One region of the Streptomyces marokkonensis genome, then DNA from elsewhere that is predicted to be linked to it. Evidence: riboswitches for the same ligand, from Rfam matches in the RefSeq annotation. Region 1 holds a riboswitch; the other holds the start of a gene.
What was found. A riboswitch is a leader RNA that binds a small molecule or an ion and turns the genes downstream of it on or off. The one in region 1 is predicted to bind cyclic di-AMP.

Region 1 (4,204 bases):
GACAAGCCGACAGGACCCGCCGCACGGTGGAGACAGGTAAAGAACGAACGAACCTTCTTTTTGCGAGGAGCACTCATGTCCGGCCCCTCCCTTCCCCCCGGCCGCCGCGTGGCCGCCGTGGTCGCCCTGGTCCCCGTACTGGTGGCACTGGCACTGTGGGCCTTCGCCTGGCCGGCCGCCCGTACGGCACCCCGCGAGCTGCCGCTCGGCGTGGCGGGAGCACCCGCCGCCATCGCGCAGGTGGAGCAGCGGCTCACCCAGCGCGAGGGCGCCTTCGAGATCCACCGCTACGCCGACGAGGCCGAGGCCCGCGACGCCGTCGAGGACCGGACCGTGTACGGCGCGGTGGTCGCCGGTGACCGGGGTCCGAAGCTGCTCACGGCGTCCGCGGCGAGCCCCGCCGTCGCCCAGCTGCTGCGGCAGGCGATGACCGGGCAGGCATCCGCCGCGGGGGCTCCGGTCCAGGTCGTCGACGTGGTGCCCGCTTCCGGGGCGGATCCGCGCGGCGCGGCCCTGAGCGCGAGCGTCCTGCCGCTCGCGCTGGCCGGGATCGCGACCGGCGCCGCGGTGACCCTGCTGGGACTGCGCGGCGTCCGCGCGGCCGTCGCACTGACCGGCGCCGCCGCGTCGACGGGCCTGGTCGCGGCGGCGATCACCCACACCCTGCTCGAAGTGGTCACCGGTGACTGGTGGGCCGTGGCCGCCGTGTTCGGGCTGTCGGCCCTGGCCGTCGGGGCGGGCGTCGCCGGGCTCGCGGCACTGCTCGGGCGCGCGGGACTGGGACTGGGCGGGGCCGTGATGATGCTGCTGGGCAACCCCTCCTCGGGAGTGTCCTCGGCCCCGGAGATGCTGCCCCGGCCGGCCGGGATGATCGGCCAGTGGCTGCCGCCGGGCGCGGGCGGCTCACTGCTGCGCTCGGTGTCCTTCTTCGACGGCGCCGCGGCGACCGGCCCCGCGCTCACCCTCACGGGGTGGGCCCTGCTGGGGCTGGGCGCCGTCCTGCTCGGCGGCGCACTGCGCCGACGCGCACCCGGCGGCTCACCGGCGGCCGACCGGACCCGGACATCGGTACCGGCCGCCTGAGCCCGGGCAGCCCGAAACCCAGCCGTGCGCCGAGCAGGCCGTGCGCCGACCAGGCCGTACGCAGGGAGGTCGCGGACCCCGACGCGGTGACCGGGAGCCACGGACCGGTCGACGCACGGGTTCGTGAAGCCGGCCGCGGCACGCGGGCCGTGATGTTCCCGGGCAAGCGCGCCGACCTGCCGTCGCGCGGGTGGTGACGCGTCAGCCGGCACCGACCGGCCCTGCGGAAGGGCAGGCGCCAGTGATCTCGTCGTACGGGCCGATGAGTTGGCCCGCGTCCGCATGCGCCTGGAGGAGATCCTCGCACGGCACCCGGGCCGCACTCCCGAGCAGGTATCCGCGGACATCGAGCGGAAAACGGTCCTGGACGCCGTCGACCTGCTCGGGCGCATCAACCCCGCGCGGGACGGCTACACCTGTCGCGCACTGCGAACTGCCCAGGCGCTGGTCGACAGGGCGACGGCCCTGCGCGACGCACCGGCACCGATGCACCGGCAGGGCGAGACGCAACTGCACGCCACCCCCCTGGCCCGGGCGCTACGCGTACTGGACGGTGAGCGGCGGACTGCGCGCGTCAGCCTTCCACCGTGTTCCGGCAGTTGACGCACCTGAGGGTGAAACGGACCAAACGGCGTACCCCCTTTCGGCGTAGGAACACCACTGATTTCCGACTGGCCGAGGTTGCGCAACTCTCGTGCCCGCACGGCCGAACGACCTGCTCCGCCGCTGGTCCGGAGGTCGGCACCGCATTCGGCAGTCACTCGAACACGGAGGCGTCCACCCGAACGGGTGAGTGGCGAGTAACAACACAAAGGGCACGTTCCATTGGGAATCTCCCTCTGGACGAGACAAGATCCGTGACTGACGACAAGCCCCCGCCGCAGCGGCGGGGCGGTCCGGGCGGACGCCGAGTCCTGCCGCCGCCCGGACGACCGGTCGACAGGAGTGGATCGGCAGGAGTGGAGGACCCGAGCACGACGGGTCGCCGGAACGGTCATCTCCGCGGGAGAGGCACCGGACCGAGCAGCCCTTGGGGTGAAGCCGCACTCGTGCGGCCGGGCAACTTCGCCAGCCCGAATCCGACAGGTCATCCTTCACAGGCGGCTGACGAAGGGTTGCGCATGTCCGCGCTCAATCGTGTCCCGTCGCTGATGGCCCGAGCCGGTACGGCCTCGGCCCTCACCCTCGCCGCCATCGGCGGATCCGTCGTGGTCCCCGGTGCCGCCTCCGAGGCGGCCGCGGCGACCTACGGGACGAAGGCCCTCAAGATCGCGGCCTCCAAGAAGGGTTCACCGTACGCATGGGGCGCCGTCGGACCACGCAGGTTCGACTGCTCCGGGCTGACCCTGTATTCGTTCAAGAAGGCCGGCAAGAAGCTGCCGCGCACCGCGGCTCAGCAGTACAACAAGACACGTCATATTTCCGCCAAGAGCCGCAAGGCCGGGGACCTGGTCTTCTTCCACTCGGGCCGCAGCGTCTACCACGTCGGCATCTACGCCGGGAAGGGCAAGATCTGGCACGCCCCGAAGACCGGGGACGTGGTGCGTCTGCAGAAGATCTGGACCGGCAGCGTCTGGTACGGCCGGGTCAAGTAGGCGCCCGAGGGGGAGACGGCGTCGTGACCCGCCGTCTCCCCCTCGGGTGCGTGGTATGTGCCTGCGGCGCTCCGAAGGCCTTCGGCGCCTCACCGCTGAGTCTTCTGCCGGCCGGAGACCCGCCCCACGGCCGCGGCGGGCTCGGGGGGCACCGGATCGCTCGGCGGCGTCCAGGGAAGTTCGACGGAGATGGTCTTGCCGCCCTCTCGCGTGGCCCGCACTCTCAGCTTGCCGCCGCACTCCGCCGTCAGCCAGCGGATGATCACCAGGCCGCGGCCGTTGTCCTGCTGGACGGCGGCGGGGAGGCGCTTGGGGAACCGCGGATGGCTGTCGGTGACGCCGATGCGCAGCCGCTCGTCACGGTCGAGTGCGAGGTCCACCGTGAAGGTGGGTGACTGGCCGAGGGTGTGCTGGACCGCGTTGGTCGTCAGCTCGGAGACGATGAGCCGGACGGTCTCGGACACATCTGTGTCCGCCGGCAGGCCCCACTCCACCAGCGTGCCGACCACATACGTGCGCGCGACGGCCACCGAGGCGGGATCGCTCGGCAGAGTGACGGATGCTTCCAGATGGTCTGCCATGGCGAGGTAGTCCCTTTCCCACGGGACCGCGGCCCGACATGGAGCGGACGGTTCGAGTACGGTCCCGGACTGGTGCTTCGCCGTCAGACTGCCACCATCAGGCCCGTGGAGGGCGGCGATCCACCAAGATGTGCATATATCTGTCGCTCGATGCGGTGAACTCTGCGACGGCAGAGCGTATTTGGGCGGCTCTTAGGGAGTAGGGGAGTGGCCCATGCAGCATGGTCCCGTGGTGCGACGCCGGAAGCTGGGCGCGGAGCTGCGCGCCCTGCGCACATCGGCGGGGATCACCAGCGGCGAGGCGGCCCGGCTGGTGGGCTGGCACCAGTCGAAGGTCAGCCGGATCGAGACCGGGACGAGCGGGGCGAAACCGGCCGACGTGCGGTTGCTGCTGGACGCCTACGGCGTGGCCGACGACCAGCTGCGGGAGCTGCTGGTGACGCTGGCCGGCTCCGACGACGCGGGCGGCCGCAACCACTGGTGGCACGCCTATCGCGGGGTGCTGCCGCCGACCTACCGCGACTTCATCAGCCTGGAGTCCCAGGCGAGTGCGATGCGCACGCTGGAGACCACGGTGGTCCCCGGGCTGCTGCAGACGCCGGAGTACGCCCGCGCGGTGACGCGCGCCGCGGTGGACGGGCTGCCGGAGGAACGGCTGGACACGCTGGTGGAAGTTCGGCTGGCCCGGCAGGACGTGCTGCGGGCGCCGACGCCGCTGAGACTGAGCGCGGTCCTGGACGAGTCGGTGCTGCGCCGGGAAGTGGGCGGACCCGGAGTCATGGCCCGTCAGCTGGCGCGGCTGGTCGAGGCCGCGCGTCTCCCCCATGTCCGGCTCCAGGTGCTGCCGTTCGCCGCCGGGGCGCACATCGGAGTCACCGGCCCTTTCGTAATCTTTTCTTTTTCGAGCACTTCCGATCTAGATGTGGTTGTTCTCGACCACTTGAC
Region 2 (4,204 bases), on a different contig from region 1:
GGCCTGCTGACCTGGCTGGCGATCTGGACCCGGCAGCGCGAGCTGGTCACCGTACGGGCCGAACTGCCCGTGTACGTCATGGCCGGCTGGCTGGCTCCGGGCGAGCCGTACGCGCTCGGCTCGATGCGCGCCCGCCGCATCGCCCGGCAGCACGCACACCGGCACTCCGGGAAGGAGGCGGCGCGGGCGGTGGCGCAGTACGAGGCGTACGCGACCTCGCTGGCGTTCCTGCGGCAGCGCGGACGCCGAGGCGGGGCGGGCGCCGACTTCGCCGTACGGGAACGGCAACTGCTGGACGCCCTGTGGCACCGGCGCGACGTGGCGCGCCCGGCCCTGGACCACGCGTGCCGGGCCACCGCGCCGCCCGCACCGGTGGCCGTACCGCCCTGGGGCCATCCGTACCGGCCGTACAGCGCGTACGCCCCCTACCGGCGGCCGTAACGGCCGCGACCGGACTCAGGCCGACGCCTGTGTCAGCCTTCCGACCTCGTCCTCCGTCAGGCTCAGCTCCGCCACCCCCAGCAGCGCCGGCAGCTGCTCCACCGTGCGCGCGGACGCGATCGGCGCGGTAACCGTGGGCTGCGCGGCCAGCCAGGCCAGGGCGACAGTGGCAACGGGGGCGTCGTGCGCCTCGGCGATCTCGTCCAGGGCCGCGAGGACCCGCCGGCCGCGCTCGGTCTCCAGGTGCTTCGCGGCACCGCCGGCCCGCGGGCTGTCGACCGTCGCGCCGGCCCGGTACTTGCCCGTGAGGAAGCCGGACGCGAGTGAGTAGTACGGCACGGCGGCCAGGCCCGCCCGCTCCGCGAGGTCGCGCGGTTCGCCCTCGTACGTGTCGCGCGAGACCAGGTTGTAGTGGGGCTGGAGGGCCACGTACCGGGCGATGCCCTCGCGGTCGGAGAAGGCGAGAGAGGCCTCGAGCCGCTCGGCTGAGATGTTGGACGCCGCGATGTGCCGGACCTTGCCCGCCCTCACCAGCTCGTCGAGCGCGCCGATGATCTCCTCCACCGGCACCTCGGGCTTGTCGAAGTGGGTGTAGTAGAGGTCGATGTGGTCGGTACCCAGGCGGCGCAGCGAGGCGTCGGCGGCGGCCTTGATGTTCGCGGCGCTCAGACCCGGGTACTCGGGGTGCTGGCTGACCTTGGTCGCGAGGACGACGTCGCCGCGGTTGCCGCGGGAGGCGAGCCACTCGCCGATGACGGTCTCGGACTCGCCGCCGCTGTTGCCGTCGACCCACGCGGAGTAGGAGTCGGCGGTGTCGAGGAAGTTGCCGCCGGCCGCCGTGTAGGCGTCGAGGACGGCGAAGGAGGTGTCCTGGTCGGCGGTCCAGCCGAAGACGTTGCCGCCGAGGGCGAGGGGGAAGACCTTCAGGTCGGAGGAGCCGAGCTTGCGCAGAGAAGTCATGTCCTGCGTCAACGAGCGCGGCGGACCCGATGATTCCGGTGACGGCGCAAAGTTCGCGCAAACCGGCAGCCCTGACGTCGGGGGGGGGCGCCGTCAGGACCGCCGGGGGATCAGAGGCGGCGGGCTGTGATCAGGGGGAGAGGCGGGGACGGGCGGCGCGCGAGGCGGGGCTCAGGGGTCTCAGGGGGTGAGGCCCTTGCTCACCAGCCACGCCATCGGGTCGATGCCGCCGCCGTCGCTGGTGTGGACCTCCATGTGGAGGTGGGCGCCGGTGACGTTGCCGGTGGCGCCGACGCGGCCGATGACGTCACCCGTGGTGACCTTCTGGCCGACGCTGACGTTGATGGAGGACTGGTGGGCGTACCAGATCTCGGTGCCGTCGTCGAGGGTGAGCACGGTCTTGTAGCCGTACGACCCTTCGTAGCCGGCCGACGTGATGGTGCCGCTGTGGACGGCCTTGAGCAGCGTGCCCGTGGGGGCGGCGAAGTCGAGGCCCGTGTGGTAGCCGGAGGACCAGTAGGCGCCGGCCTGACCGAAGCTGGAGGAGATCGTGTACGAGGAGGTCGGCAGCGTGTACTGCTTGGCCAGCTTCGCGAGACGCTCGGCCTCGGCCTTCTTCGCGGCCTCCTCCTCCGCCTTCTTCTTGGCGGCGGCGGCCTTGGCCTCGGCCTCCTTCTCCGCCTTGGCGGCGGCTTCCGCGGCCTTCTCCTCGGCGGCGGCGGCGGCTTCGGCGGCGGCCTTGGCCTCGACCTGGGCCTGCTGCTGCTCGGCCTGCGCCATGATCCGGGCCCGCAGCGTCTCGCCGGCGTCGGAGGTGCCCTCCGAGGTGTCCGCGGCGACCGTGGTGACGCCGCTGAGCGGGGTGGCGGAGCCTTCGGGCTCCGGCTCCTCCTCGTCGGAGATGAGCGAGCCGACGTTCGGCAGGTCCGGCATGGAGATCGACACCGGCGGCTTGCCGGTCTGCGCGCTGGCCATGCCGCCCGCGCCGACGGCAGCTATGACACCGACGCCGAGGACGGTGGAACTGCGGGCGAGTCCGCCGCGCTGCTTGGCGACGCGGTGCTTGCCCCGTACGGGACGGATGGACTCCGCGGTGGGATTCCATTCCTCCCAGGGGCCCTCTTCGGGACGGTAGCCGTCGTAGCCGAAGGTGTCGGTCTCGTGCTGGTTCGGCACGAACGGGGCCTCGGGGGCAGGCCTGTTGGACGCCACGTGGGCGCACTCCTTTCCTTCCCTCTCGCCTACCGGGTTAGCTGACGGGTTCGGAGCAGGAAGGTCTCCTACGCGCGTATATCCGCCGTGTCTCCACGGCGTCATACGCCCGATTCACCCCAATGTGGTGGTTCCCCGGTTCCCTTGCGGGATTCGGCGCGTGCGCACGGAGCCGCCTTCTGTGACGGCTGGGACGACCGCGCTGCGTTATCGAACGTTAATAGACGCGAGGCTCGGATTCCAAGCGGTTCCTCTTGATCATTAGCGAATCCGGCCGGGACGTACGCCTCATGACCGGCAAAAACCGGGCGAGTTGACCCGGCTTCGGTATTCCCTTTCACGCCACGAGTTTCTGACGTTGTGTCAGTTGTTATGCGGAGGGGGGTCGACCCGTCACGGCAGGTAATGTTGATCAAGGTCGTCTTACGGCGAGCAGCGCCATGTCGTCCGCCATGCCGCCCCCGGAGTGCCGGCGCACGTCGTCGGCGAGGGTGCCGAGGAGTTCCTCCGGATGGCGGAAGACGCGACCGGCCAGCCGCGCGTGCGGGTCGTAGAACTCGCCCCGGCCGTCGCGGGCTTCCGACACTCCGTCGGTGTACAGCAACAGCGTGGCTCCGCCGGGGAACGGCGCCTCCTCCGCGCGGTCGGGCCACACCCCCAGTTCACCCATGCCGAGCGGCAGCGCCGCCTCCCGGGCGGGCAGCGGGCGCAGGGTGCCGTCGGCGTACAGCAGCAGGGGCGGCGGATGGCCTCGGTTGACGATGCGGACGATCCCGTCGCCGTGCGGGAGTTCGGCGAGTACGGCGGTGGTGAAGCCCTCGAAGGCGTCCAGCCCGTCCCGCCGGGTGCCCTCGCGGGCCAGCGCCCGTTCCAGCCGCTGCGCCACCGCCTCCAGGGTCACCTCCTGCTCGGCGGCCTCCCGGAAGGCGCCGATCACGACGGCGACGGCGGCCACCGCGCCCATACCCTTGCCGCGCACGTCCCCCACGATGAGCCGGATGCCACGCGCGCTGTCCTGCACCGCGTACAGGTCGCCGCCGATGAAGGCGTCGGCCTGCGCGGCCTCGTAGCAGGCGGCGATCTCGAACCCGCCGATCCGCTCGGCCGGTTCGGGCAGCACGGCCCGCTGGGCGGCCTCGGCGATCTCGCGGACGGAGACGAGTCGCTCGCCGGTGCGGCGGACGAAGGCGTTGACGAGGACGGCGAGCACGGCGACCGTCGCGATGGTGATCAGCTCGGTGAGGGAGTCGACGAAGTGGACGACGCCCATGCTCACTTGCAGCCCGATGACGGCGGCGACCACGGCGACACCGGTGAGCGCCGTGCCACGCCGTGAGTAGATCGGGGCGGCGACCAGGGGTGCGGCCGTGTAGAGGGGGCCGGCGGTGAAGTACCTCGGGGTGAAGAGGTCGTACAGGATGGCGACGACGATCAGCAGTACGGGGAGCAGGCGCACGAAGGCCCGCCCGTACGGCCCGTACGAGGACCGCCACCGCCGCATCCGGCCGACGGCCGACGGCCCCGGCCCCGGCCCCGGACGGTCGCCGAGGCCCGGGTCGGGCACGGGATCGCCGGGGAGCCGGCCGCCGGC

Region 2: linked by a shared signal. The riboswitch ahead of ABEA26_RS23360 (M23 family metallopeptidase) and the one ahead of ABEA26_RS16820 (C40 family peptidase) in region 1 are both predicted to bind cyclic di-AMP.

What each region holds. Positions count from the first base shown of each region.
Region 1 is NZ_BAABCQ010000059.1:14,925-19,128, reverse strand. Features, by position in the region: gene ABEA26_RS16830 (ABC transporter permease) at 76-1,083, shown strand; partial or broken gene ABEA26_RS16825 (ATP-dependent Clp protease proteolytic subunit) at 1,315-1,686, shown strand; cyclic di-AMP (ydaO/yuaA leader) riboswitch at 2,057-2,201, shown strand; gene ABEA26_RS16820 (C40 family peptidase) at 2,205-2,678, shown strand; gene ABEA26_RS16815 (ATP-binding protein) at 2,768-3,259, opposite strand; gene ABEA26_RS16810 (helix-turn-helix domain-containing protein) at 3,474-4,204, shown strand, end outside.
Region 2 is NZ_BAABCQ010000103.1:6,105-10,308, reverse strand. Features, by position in the region: gene ABEA26_RS23370 (PrsW family intramembrane metalloprotease) at 1-441, shown strand, start outside; gene ABEA26_RS23365 (aldo/keto reductase) at 457-1,401, opposite strand; gene ABEA26_RS23360 (M23 family metallopeptidase) at 1,582-2,613, opposite strand; cyclic di-AMP (ydaO/yuaA leader) riboswitch at 2,625-2,782, opposite strand; gene ABEA26_RS23355 (PP2C family protein-serine/threonine phosphatase) at 3,026-4,204, opposite strand, start outside.